Regions from separate parts of the Paenibacillus sp. 23TSA30-6 genome, predicted to be linked through region 2. Evidence: a T-box and tRNA genes for the amino acid it is inferred to sense, from the RefSeq annotation. Region 2 holds a T-box; the other regions hold tRNA genes.
What was found. A T-box is a leader RNA that pairs with one kind of tRNA and senses whether it is charged. The one in region 2 lies ahead of argS (arginine--tRNA ligase), so its partner is inferred to be a tRNA-Arg.
Positions count from the first base shown of each region.

Region 1 (4,325 bases), on a different contig from region 2:
GCTATGGATCATCCGTTTGCCAACGTGCTTAGTGAAATGATCGGTACTTTCATCTTTGTTCTTGCTTTGCAGTCATTCGGTGCCAACTCCTTTACTGAGGGACTGAAACCACTTATTGTGGGTTTTCTGGTTGTCAGTATCGGCTTGTCCTTGGGCGGGACGACAGGTTATGCTATTAATCCGGCTAGAGATTTGGGCCCGCGTCTTGTGCACTGGTTGCTTCCGATTCCCGGTAAAGGCACATCTAACTGGAAATATGCCTGGGTGCCAATTGTAGGTCCGTTGCTGGGGGGCTCTTTCGGAGGGTTGTTTTACCAGACCGTATTTAAAGGGAATATGACTCCAGCTTTCTGGATTGTGTTGGGTATGATTGTAGTGGTACTTATGATTACCTTTCGTTTCAGCCGTACTTATAAAAGTGATAAAGCTAATAAAATAACAGCATAAAATGAGCGGATTACAGGGGGAGAGATCAACGATGGAAAAATATATTTTGTCACTGGATCAGGGAACGACAAGCTCAAGAGCGATTTTGTTTAACAGTAAAGGGGATGTGGTGTACTCGGCTCAGCGGGAGTTTCCGCAATACTTTCCTCATCCCGGCTGGGTAGAACAGAATGCGAATGAAATCTGGAGTTCCATTCTTGGGGTCATTGCATCCTGTCTATCCGAATCCGGTGTAAAAGCGAACCAAATTGCCGCTATCGGCATTACCAATCAGCGTGAATCGGTAGCCGTGTGGGACAAAAATACAGGACTTCCTGTGTATAACGTACTTGTATGGCAGTCGCGCCAAACCTCCGAGATCTGCGAAGAACTGAAGCAGCAAGGGCATGAGGAGCTATTCCACAGTAAAACAGGGCTGTTGATTGACCCGTATTTCTCAGGCACAAAAGTGAAGTGGATACTGGATCATGTAGAAGGTGCGCGGGAAAAGGCAGAGCGAGGCGACTTGCTGTTCGGTACGATTGATTCGTGGCTGATCTGGAAGCTATCCGGCGGCAAGGCGCATGTGACCGATTATTCCAACGCAGCCAGAACACTGATGTATAACATTTATGAGCTAAAGTGGGACGAAGAACTGCTGGACATTCTCGGTGTGCCAAAAAACATGCTGCCTGAGGTACGGCCTTCTTCCGAGGTATATGCGCATACGGTGGATTATCATTTCTTTGGTCAAAATATACCGATTGCAGGCGCAGCGGGTGATCAGCAGGCGGCTCTATTTGGTCAGGCTTGTTACGAAAAAGGGATGATCAAGAATACTTACGGCACAGGTTGCTTCATGCTGATGAACACGGGCGATCAACCGGTGGAGTCCAAGCATGGACTTATTACGACCATCGCTTGGGGGCTGGAGGAAGGCAAGGTGCAATATGCGCTGGAGGGGAGTGTCTTTGTAGCGGGTTCGGCGATTCAGTGGCTTCGTGACGGTCTGCGTATGTTCCGTGAAGCCAAAGACAGTGAAGCCTATGCAGCCCGCGTTCCCTCTTCGGAAGGGGTGTATCTGGTACCTGCTTTTGTCGGACTAGGCAGTCCTTACTGGGATAGCGAGGTGCGTGGAGCGATGTTTGGCCTGACACGGGGCACGACAAAGGAACATTTTATCCGCGCAACACTGGAGGCACTTGCTTACCAGACGAAAGACGTGCTTGCCGCGATGGAAATTGACTCCGGTATTGCAGTGAAGACGTTACGGGTGGATGGGGGAGCCGTGCTGAACAATTTCCTGATGCAATTCCAGAGCGATATTCTGGATGCCACAGTAGAACGGCCTGTGATCCATGAGACGACGGCACTCGGAGCCGCATGTCTGGCAGGTTTGGCGATTGGATATTGGAAGAGCATGGATGAGCTGCGCAAGCGTGTGAAGGTGGAGCGGTCTTTTGCCCCCGCTATGGATGAAGAAACGCGCAGCAGTTTGTATGAGGGCTGGAAAAAGGCCGTGAATGCGACGATGGCCTACAAATGAGTGTTGTAACCGTGAAAAAGAAGGCTGCTCTTTGCAGAGCGGCCTTTGTCATAGTTTTAAAGAGGAATTACGCTCAAATATCCTGAAATTCTAGTATAACGGGACAGTGATCGCTGCCTGTAATATGGCAATCAATCTTCGCATCTGACAACAACGGGCGAAGTCTGTCCGAGACGAGAAAGTAGTCGATTCGCCAGCCGATATTCCGTTCTCTCACCTTCGGCATGTAGGACCACCAGGAATAAACATCCGTTCGGTCGGGATAAAAGTGTCTAAAAGTATCTATAAATCCAGCGCTCAGCAACTGCGACATTCTGTCACGTTCCTCAGGCGTAAATCCGGCATTTCCGTGGTTGGCTTTCGCATTTTTCAGGTCAATTTCCTGATGAGCCACGTTCAAATCGCCGCAAACAATGACAGGCTTCAACGTATCCAGCTGTTGCAGATAGCTGCGGAATCGGTCTTCCCATTCCAGTCTGTAAGGCAGTCTGGACAAATCCCGTTTGGTATTCGGAGTGTACACATTGACCAGATAGAACTTCTCAAATTCCAGAGTAATGATTCTACCTTCCGGCTCTTCATTTTCCTCCAGGCCATAATGTACGGAAAGCGGTTTGATTTTGGTGAAAATAGCAGTGCCAGAATATCCTTTTTTTTCGGCATAATTCCAATACTGCGTGTATTCCTCCATGTTCTCCATGACAATTTGTCCCTCTTGAAGCTTGGTTTCCTGCACGCAAAATATATCGGCATCTGTTTCTTTTACATAGGTATAAAATCCTTTGGTCACACAAGCTCTTAAACCATTGACATTCCAAGATATGATTTTCATTTATTAATTCTCCCTTGCCGTACCAAACATGTAAGCATACTGCTTTATTTCTGTGGCACTTCGTCAGTTCATGCTCGTCGGAAAATATTTAACATTAGATGATAGCATTCTCAGCGTTTTTTTGAAGTGGATACGAACTTTTCTACATTAGAATAGAATATATTTTTTTGTGCGGGGGTTGTGAAACGAAAAAAAGCTCCCTTACGGAAGCTTCTCACGATAACGTCCCAGGAGGGATTCGAACCCCCGACCGACGGCTTAGAAGGCCGTTGCTCTATCCAGCTGAGCTACTGGGACATAAAATTCAAGCGAAGATTAATATATCACATGGATAAAAAAGATTCAAGCTTTATTTCGCATATATCCGGAATTCAGGCTTTCTTTAGCATAAAAATCAAGGTAGCTATCGTTTTTTTCGCCTCATAAAAGGGTATGTTAGAATACAGGTGAATATGTGGAAGACGAGAGGTTGGACTTCGGCCGCTGTTTCTCATATAATCTACAAATACTTTAGCTTGCGGTGGAGAGGGGGTGCCTTTAATAAAGGACTCCAAGGTGACGACAAAAGAAAATAATATTGTTTTGTTTCCGAAGACACTGGATTACTATCAAATTCAACTCACTGTGATGCTTGAAAACGAACGTTACGGAGAGGCGATGGCGATGCTGCGTTTTTTGATGCAATGTCAGGGTCAGGAACAGAAGCAATACGAAGAGTGGGATGCCCTTTTACAATGGCTGGAAGCCGCGTTTCCACAATATGCCGACAGAGGGGCGGAAACGGACGCTGCGGAAGAAGATGAGGTCAGTGAAGCAGAGCTGGCCCGCCGAAATGCGCGCTTCAAGCAGGAGCAGGATGCAGGCTACGGCAACAAGTTGCTACGTATGGCTATGGATGAACCGTTGTCGGAACAGACGATTTTAGCGCTGGAACAACTGTCTTATCTGGATCTGCCGGAAATCGACGATGCGCTGCTTAACTGGATTAAGGAACGGGAAATCCACCCTCTGCTTCAATTCCGTGTTTTGCAGACACTACGACGACGCGGAATGGAAGGGACGATCGAAATCAGCCGGGGAGATGAGAAGGCAGAAATCGAGATTGAGTCTATTCCGTTGCGGCCGGATGAATTTCCTGAACCGATTATGCGTATTCTGGAGCGGGTGGCCGATCAGACTGAAGTGCATGAGCCTACGCTGTTCTATTTTGCGCAGGAGCTATGGTCGCAGTTTGTGATGGCGGTGTACGGTACGAAAGATTACAGGTCAATGCTGGTGGAGGAGGACGGGATGCCGGATATTTGGGCGGCAGCACTCCATCAGACGGTATCGGAGAGTCTGAGCGGCAACAAGGATGAGGAAGAAACCCGTGCTATATATGGCATTACCGATGCGTTGCGCTTCCGTTTTGAGCAGGTATATCGGTCGATGCGTCTATTCGTAGCGGCGGGAATGAACACTCCATAACGGCCGGAAACGGTTACTTGTGAAGCATTCAAGGGGCTGCCCTTGAAAAAGATA
Region 1 covers NZ_SLTL01000029.1:47,368-51,692, reverse strand. Annotated here, with positions in the region: gene E0698_RS21515 (MIP/aquaporin family protein) at 1-447, shown strand, start outside; gene glpK (glycerol kinase GlpK) at 479-1,972, shown strand; gene E0698_RS21505 (exodeoxyribonuclease III) at 2,046-2,804, opposite strand; tRNA gene E0698_RS21500 (tRNA-Arg) at 3,028-3,101, opposite strand; gene E0698_RS21495 (hypothetical protein) at 3,336-4,271, shown strand.
Region 1: it has a tRNA-Arg gene. The T-box ahead of argS (arginine--tRNA ligase) is inferred to sense a tRNA for this amino acid. The anticodon was not compared.

Region 2 (4,325 bases):
ACGTACAAATTGTAGCCTCCAATGATTTGGATGAAAATACGATTTTTAACTTAAAGGCCCAAGGTGCGCGTATCGATGTATGGGGTGTGGGGACACAGCTCATTACAGCTTCGGATCAACCTTCATTGGGCGGGGTGTACAAGCTGGTCGAACGGGAAGTAGAAGGCGAAATGCTGCCGACGATTAAAATTTCGGGTAACCCGGAAAAGGTTTCCACACCGGGCAAGAAGGATGTATATCGTATTATAGATAAGAAGAAAGGGAGAGCTGTCGCCGATTATATTTCTTTTCCGGACGAAGATCGTCCGCGCAATGGAAAGCGGCTGAAACTCTTTAACCCGCTGCATCCGTATATGAAGAAGTTTGTGGAAAATTACGAGGCAGTTCCGATGCTGGAGCCTATTTTCGTAAATGGGCAGAAAGTGTATGAGCTTCCCGGGCTGGATGAAATTCGCGCATACCATACTTCCCAGCTGCAACTGTTTTGGCCGGAATATTTGCGGAAGCTGAACCCGGAAATTTACCGTGTAAATCTCAGTGAAAAGGTATGGGGGCTGAAACAAAAGCTGATCGACAGCTATATGCAGCCAGAAGTGGAAGAAAAGGAATAGTTTTAAGAGGCACCCTGCGAATGATGGGGTGCCTCTTTGTGTTTCAGAGCGTGAGAGGGAAATCTGTGTGTTATTTGTAAATCTCCCTCATGACATGCCGCAGCTCAGGTATAATAATGCGCTCCATCGCCAAACGGACGGCTCCACGCGAGCCTGGCATAGAAAATACGGCTGTCCGGCCCACGGTGCCAGCCACAGCACGACTCAATATCGCTGCTGAACCTATATCCTCAGCAAAGCTTAAATAACGGAAGATTTCCCCGAATCCGGGCAGTTCCTTATCCAGCAGAGAGGATACGGCTTCAAATGTGGTATCACGCGGGGAAATACCGGTGCCGCCTGTCAAAAGTACGGCCTCAATGTCATCGCGTTCAGCGGCTTCGGATACGAGCTGCCGGATGCCGTCATAGTCGTCTTTGACGATAACATATCGGACTACCTGATAGCCGTTCGTTTCCAGCAAATCCATCAGTAGGCGTCCTCCGGTATCTGTCTCTACGGTACGGGTGTCGGAGACGGTTACAACCATGCAGCTAACCTGCTGCGGGGCCTCCAGTCGATGCTCCTCTACAGAAGATATATTCATTGCAATGCTCACTCCTCAATCTATGGTTAGACATACTCTTTTTTTACAATAGAGGAACGATCGCGGGTATGCAAGTCAATAGTGGACACGAGGAAGCGGTGTGATTTATTCCCTTGCACGGATGGGTTGGAATATAGTACACTTCCTTACATAAGTCAGGATTTTTTGTTTGGTCATTGATGAAAGCGTGAACAACGGTTGATTAATCTCAATTGTCGGCGGGTAATAATACAGCAGGGTCAACAACAGGGAGGTAATGTATTATGAAACATTCATACCAACAATGCGTGGATGCTTGCCTGGAATGTATGAACGCTTGCAACGTCAGTTATGTGGCGAGCTTGAAGGAATATGATTTGGCTATGCTGCGCGAGTGTATTCGAGTGAGCCGGGAATGTGCAGAAATATGCGGGTTTGCCGCTCAAATGCTGGAACGCGGAACGGAATTTGCCGAGCAAATTTGTGAGCTGTGTGCCAGAGCCTGTGAAGTATGTGCTGCTGAATGCGGTAAGCACGCCCATGAGCATTGCAAGCAATGTGCAGAAGCCTGCCGCCGTTGTGTTCAGGCATGCCGCCAAATGGTGGCTGTGTAATTACATATCATCGAGTCAGCGCCTGAACAGAAAATAAAACATTGCTTTCTACAGGATAGGTTTGTATAATGATGGGAATTAACGTCTTGGAACGGGAGAGTAGCAGGGGAGCCATATCATTACAGCGAGCCGGAAAAGGTGGAAGCCGGTATGAGGCCCAACGTGAAGCGCACCCGGGAGACGGTTGTTCCAACACGGAGTTCCGTTAGTAGTTCAGCCCGGCAGACACCGTTATTTGTCATTGGAGTGAAATCGGCGATTATGCATAGTTCATTGCACAATCCGATTTACGAAGAGTGGTACCGCGGGGATATTGAAGTTCTCGTCTCTTGAATAATTCAAGAGGCGGGAGCTTTTTTTGTTAGATTCTAATGAAAAAAAGGAGAGAAAACCATGCTGTTATCGATCGCTACTCAGGCTATTTCCGCCCATACGGACTTGGAGAAAAAGGAGATTTCCTCTTTATTGGAGGTACCGCCACAACCGGAATGGGGGGATGTAGCGTTTCCCTGTTTTTTGCTGGCTAAAAAGTTTCGGAAGTCTCCACAGCAAATCGCACTGGAACTGGCGGAGGCCATAACCCGTAAGGAAGGACTGACTGCTTCGACATCAGGAGCCTATGTCAATATAACACTGGGGCGTTCCGTTCATATTCCACTGATGCTGGCTGAATTAAACAAACCAGAATTTTTCAAGCCAGTTCTCGGACACGGACAGCGGGTAGTGATTGATATGTCTTCACCCAATATTGCCAAACCGTTTGGTATCGGTCATCTTCGCTCTACTGTCATCGGCGCTGCACTGTACCGCATTCTCGGGGAAACGGGGTATGTTCCGGTTAGTGTGAATCATCTGGGGGATTGGGGAACACAGTTTGGTAAGCAAATTGCGGCTTATAAAAGATGGGGAAGTGAGGAGCAGCTACAGCAGGATCCGATTGGGGAATCGCTGAAGCTGTACGTGCGTTTTCATGAGGAAGTCGAGCATGACCCGTCTTTGGAGGACGAAGGTCGAGAATGGTTCCGCCGTCTGGAGCATGGAGATACCGAGGCTCAGCGGCTATGGGAGTTTTTTGTTGAAGTCAGCCTGCGTGAATTTGATCGCATGTATCAGCGTCTGAACATTACATTCGACCATGTGCTGGGAGAGAGCTTTTACAATGATAAAATGCAGGCGGTTGTTGCCCAATTAAGGACGAAAGGTTTGCTGGAAGAAAGTGAAGGTGCGCTTGTGGTGCGTTTGGAGGATAAAGGACTGCCGCCTTGTCTGATCTTGAAAAAGGATGGGACTACCATCTACCCGACACGTGATTTGGCTACGGCGATCTATCGTCATGAGGTTATGAAAGCTGATCGGTTGCTGTACGTGGTAGGTGGAGAGCAGCAGTTGCATTTCCGGCAGGTGTTTGCGGTGCTAAAGCGTGCAGGGGAGACATGGGCGGAGCAGTGTGAGCACGTACCGTTTGGTCTGATGCGCTTTGCAGGTAAAAAAATGTCCACAAGACGCGGCAAAGTCGTGAAGCTGGAAGAGGTACTGGATGAAGCGGTAGCCCGCGCTCTATCTATCATCACTCAGAAGAATCCCGATTTACAGGATCAACAGGAAATAGCCGAGGATGTCGGCATCGGGGCGATCATTTTTGGCGACTTAAAAAATAACCGCCTGAACGAAGTGGATTTCTCATTGGAAGATGCATTAACCTTTGAAGGTGAGACAGGGCCTTATGTACAGTATACCCATGCTCGTATACGCAGTCTTTTGGAAAAAGCTCATGCTGGCACTGGTACGTTGGCTGGTTCTAGTATAGATGTTCCCGCGGGGGAACGTCATGCACCTGATTCAACGTATACATCAGATGAAATGCTGGGGGATGCAGGCTGGGCGCTGCTTAAGCAACTGGTTCGTTATCAGGGTCAACTGGTGCGTGCGGCTCGGCAACTGGAACCTTCGGTTATCGCGAGGTTTGCGCTGGATACGGCGCAGGCGTTCAACCGCTTTTACGCCAAGGAACGGATTGTCGATGGTGGGCCGTGGCGCATTCAGTTGGCTGAACAAACTGCTGATATTTTGGCACATACGCTGCAAATTCTTGGTCTGAAAGCACCCTATCGGATGTAGCCAAATGGCCTGAGGAAAAATGCCCGCAAAGTGAGTATCCTTAGAATGTAGCCTAGGACGTGAGCAGAAAAGAGTTAAACGGGTTACACTAACTGTAAGTATCGTAAGCTTTTTTTACAATCAATTTTTGAGTATCTGAAACATTTGTTGATAGTATTGCGTCGATAAGTATAGAAGAAATATAGTAAATATGGAGGTGCATCTCATGAAAAAAAACAAAAGCGTGACAGCAGCTTTGCTGGTGATCTGTTCGTTGGCAGTGGCTACGTCAGCTTCTGCATTTCGTGATATAAAAGGAACAGAGCAGGAGAAGATTGTAAGTTCGCTTCAGAACAAAGGTATTATTCAGGGCATCACGAAGGATAAGTTTGCGCCTGATCAATCACTTACGTATGCACAAGGAGTGCATATGGTTGT
Region 2 covers NZ_SLTL01000002.1:113,920-118,244, reverse strand. Annotated here, with positions in the region: gene E0698_RS02370 (nicotinate phosphoribosyltransferase) at 1-611, shown strand, start outside; gene E0698_RS02365 (MogA/MoaB family molybdenum cofactor biosynthesis protein) at 682-1,197, opposite strand; gene E0698_RS02360 (four-helix bundle copper-binding protein) at 1,461-1,790, shown strand; T-box leader at 1,869-2,123, shown strand; gene argS (arginine--tRNA ligase) at 2,184-3,908, shown strand; gene E0698_RS02350 (S-layer homology domain-containing protein) at 4,114-4,325, shown strand, end outside.

Region 3 (4,325 bases), on a different contig from region 2:
GGGAAATGCTCAATCCAAAGCGAATGCTGTAGCGAAGGCAACCAAACGAGGGCTTGGAACTCTCCTGAACGTAACGGTAGATGGGGGAGATGCCCAAATCTTCACACAACGTGAGGCTGCTATGAGTAAAGCGCTCTTGGATACAAGCGGCGGAACAGAAATACAATCCGGTCAAGTGACTGTGAAGGTCCAAGTATCGGCACAATACGAATTGAACTAACGTACAGATTATAACGAAGCCACGAGCGTCCTGCTTTATTTGCAGGATGACTTGCTGGCTTTTTTATATGTCGAAACTATTTTGTAATGAGTCTGTAATAGCTGGGCCCCCTAGATGTACAGATTGAAATCGGAGAGTGTACAGATTGTAAACAACGAACATTGGGGTATAGATATAATAAGTAAAGTAATCAATACACAGTACACATCTACAACAGGAGGAATACTACATATGAACAAGCATACAAAAAAATGGGGCTCCGCACTGCTGGCAGCGGGAATTTTAGTAGGAGTCGCAGTTGTTCCCGTTTCCTATATCGAGGCAGCTTCATCCAAACAACAGACTACAGCACAGCAACCAGGTGTTTCTATCCAATGGAATGGTAAAGCGTTGGCCACCAAAGGGATTCAGGTGAACGGAAGCACATTGATTCCCGTAGCAGCATTGCGGGACAGCCTGGGGATTCCGGTGAGTTATGATGCCAAAACAGCGACTTATACCGTAGGTAGTGGGTACAACAAGCTTTTCGTCATGTCCTCTTCCTCGTATACCTATGTCAATGTTAACGGAATCAGCACGCGTAGTATGATCGCCAAACAGATCGCCGGGAAGCTGTACATTCCTATGAGTCTGCTGAAAGACTATCTGGGTATCGATGCTCAGTGGAATGCAGCTCAGAAAACAGTAACATTGAGTAAAAGCAAGCTAAATCCGATCACGATTACGTCCCAATCTCTTCCGGCTTCGAGTGATGCAAAGGTTTCCTACAAGGTTAAGTACCCGCAAATCAGCGGTGGCCAGCTAAACCCTGAAGCTCAGCAGGCCATTAATAGTATGCTCAAAAAGCAAGCGGAGGGAGTACTGGCAGCAGGCAAAAAGCAAGTAGCAGAGGGTGAACCTACAGTAGAAAGACCGTATACTTTCAGTAATGATTTTGCTATTGCCCATAACCAACAAGGGATTTTGAGCATCATTATGGAGGATTACTCCGATACGGCTGGTGCTCATGGTATGACGGCCCGTAAAGGATATACGTTCTCACTCGCTGATGGGAAATTGCTGCAATTGTCTGACGTGCTGAAGGCCAATCCTAATTACAAACAGTTTCTTAATAGCGACCTGAAGAAAAAAATTAATGGTCCAATGGTGAATGAAGGCGGCTTTGGTGGCTTCAAGGATATTGCGGCTAATCCAAATTTTTATGTAACGAATAGCGGTGTGACGATTGTGTTTGACTTGTATGAGTATGGGCCTTATGCGTATGGTATTCCTGAGTTCACTTATTCGTTTGGTCAATTGTTGCCTCAAGGCAGCAAGCCTTTTGCTGGACAGAATGAGTAGTACAGATGAATCATTTGGATTATTTATACCCAAAAGAACAGTAAACCCAAAAAAAGCTGCCTACCGGAAACAATTATCCGGTAGGCAGCTTTTTTGGTTTACCAGCTATTCAGAGACAATAATTCGTTCTCTTATACACCTTCTGGAGAGGAGCTAGTTAGCACTTTATCAATAATACCGTATTCCTTGGCATCATCTGCGGACATGAAATAGTCACGGTCGGTGTCTTTTTCAATGCGCTCCAGTGGTTGGCCTGTGCGATCTGCGAGAATGCGGTTCAATTTGTCGCGCATTTTCAGAATGCGGCGGGCGCGGATTTCAATATCCGTTGCTTGACCTTGCGCGCCACCCAGCGGTTGGTGAATCATAATCTCGCTGTTTGGCAAAGCAAAACGTTTGCCCTTGGCACCTGCGTTCAGCAAGAACGCACCCATGGAAGCCGCCATACCTACACAAATCGTAGATACGTCAGGTTTAATATATTGCATCGTATCGAAAATGGCCATACCGGCTGTGATCGAACCGCCAGGGCTGTTAACATACAAGTGAATGTCTTTTTCAGGATCTTCGGCAGCCAAAAACAGCATTTGCGCAATAATAGAGTTGGCTACAACGTCATTGACGTCCGAGCCCAACAAAATAATGCGATCCTTCAACAGTCTGGAATAAATGTCATAGGCGCGTTCGCCGCGGTTACTTTGTTCTACTACCATAGGAACATAGCTCACGTCAAAAAACCTCCCTTTAATATCGTTAATGGATTTGGTGGACATGCCGATTACACGTCCCTATTTATAAACTGTTACCGTATTAACCACATGATAAACAATTTCAAACAAAAAGTCAAAGAAAGTCAAACTAATGGTCAAAAAAAAGAGCCCTCTGCGCTCTAGTTGGTTAAAATAGTATATAGAAGCTTTAAACATTCATAAAAATGGCGCGCCCGCGAGGAATCGAACCTCGATCTCAGGCTCCGGAGGCCTACGTCATATCCGTTGGACCACGGGCGCACAGCTAATTGGAAACAAAGATGATTATATGATATACGGCATTGAATTGCAAGCTTTTATTACGTGCGCATATTCACATAAAAAGTTGAGAAATATAGGTTCAGATAGACTTGCATGTAGAGCAAATATTGGTTAAGATATACGTGGGACTTAAAAAGTTAACCCGGGACGTTTTAAGACCAGTTAGTGATATAGCATTAGAGACAGAACTTAGAAGTGTGCGGGAGTGGAAAGCATGCGAAAGATATTAGAAATACAGAAGCAGCTTCTGCCCGACCTCATGGATGTTTTGAAAAAAAGGTACACAATCCTGCATCAGATTATGCTGTCCGATGTTATTGGACGCAGAACGCTGGCGGCTTCACTAAACATGACCGAGCGCGTGTTGCGCGCCGAAACCGATCTTCTTAAAGCCCAAGGGCTGATTGAGATTGAGAGTGTGGGCATGAAGGTGAGCAAAGCAGGACTGGATCTGCTGGAACAGCTGGAGCCGATTGCGAACAACTTGTTCGGCCTGTCCCAATTGGAGGATCAGATTCGCCAAGCCTATGGTTTGAGGAAGGTGGTTGTCGTTCCAGGGGATTCGGATGCTTCTCCTTTAACGAAGCAGGAGCTGGGCCGTGCTGGGGCAAAAGCGCTGCTGGGCGTTATGGACGACGAGGATGTGGTCGCCGTAACAGGTGGCACGACGATTGCCGACGTGGCGGACCAACTGACACTACCTGCTAATGGCCCACTTAAGGGCGGATGGTTCGTACCGGCACGTGGGGGTTTGGGAGAAAGCATGGAAATGCAGGCGAACACAATTGCTTCCACAATGGCTCGTAAGGTCGGCTCACAATACCGTCTGCTCCATGTACCGGATTTGCTCAGCAATCATGCTTACAACTCCCTGCTTGAAGATACGAATATTCAGGATATTTTGAGCCTGATTCGAGAGAGTCGGATCATCATTCACGGGATAGGCAACGCTATAGCGATGGCACGCAGACGCAAGCTTGACCCCGAAACCTTTGCCCAGATCAGCAGTGAGGGCGCGGTTGCCGAATCGTTTGGCTATTATTTTAACGAAGACGGCGTCGTTGTTCACAAAATGCTGACGCTTGGACTCCGTTTGGAGGATATCAGGCGTACCGAGACGGTTCTAGGCGTAGCTGGAGGTAAGAGCAAGGCGGCCGCTATTCATGCAGTGCTGCGTTTCGGGCAGGAAGATATTCTTGTCACCGACGAAGGCGCTGCTGCTGAAATTGTAAGCCATTATTTGAATGGTTAATACGGATTTATTAATTGTGTTGTCTTGACGGGCTTTCGGGTCTGTCTTGAATATATAAACTAAACGAACTTTGGGAGGAACTCACTCATGACAGTTAAAGTTGGTATTAACGGTTTCGGACGTATTGGACGCCTTGCTTTCCGCCGGATTCAAAACGTGGAAGGTATTGAAGTAGTAGCAATTAATGACTTGACAGATTCCAAAATGCTGGCACATCTGTTGAAATATGATACAACACAAGGTACTTTCCAAGGAGAAGTAGAAGTACACGATGGCTTCTTCAAAGTTAACGGTAAAGAAGTTAAAGTTTTGGCTAACCGCAACCCTGAAGAACTGCCTTGGGGAGACCTGGGCGTAGATATCGTTCTGGAATGCACAGGTTTCTTCACAACTAAAGAAGCTGCTGAGAAACATTTGAAAGGCGGCGCTAAAAAAGTTGTTATCTCCGCTCCAGCTACTGGCGACATGAAAACTGTCGTTT
Region 3 covers NZ_SLTL01000025.1:24,516-28,840, forward strand. Annotated here, with positions in the region: gene E0698_RS20040 (SIMPL domain-containing protein) at 1-220, shown strand, start outside; gene E0698_RS20045 (DUF3298 domain-containing protein) at 452-1,561, shown strand; gene clpP (ATP-dependent Clp endopeptidase proteolytic subunit ClpP) at 1,693-2,289, opposite strand; tRNA gene E0698_RS20055 (tRNA-Arg) at 2,497-2,571, opposite strand; gene E0698_RS20060 (sugar-binding transcriptional regulator) at 2,807-3,844, shown strand; gene gap (type I glyceraldehyde-3-phosphate dehydrogenase) at 3,932-4,325, shown strand, end outside.
Region 3: it has a tRNA-Arg gene. The T-box ahead of argS (arginine--tRNA ligase) is inferred to sense a tRNA for this amino acid. The anticodon was not compared.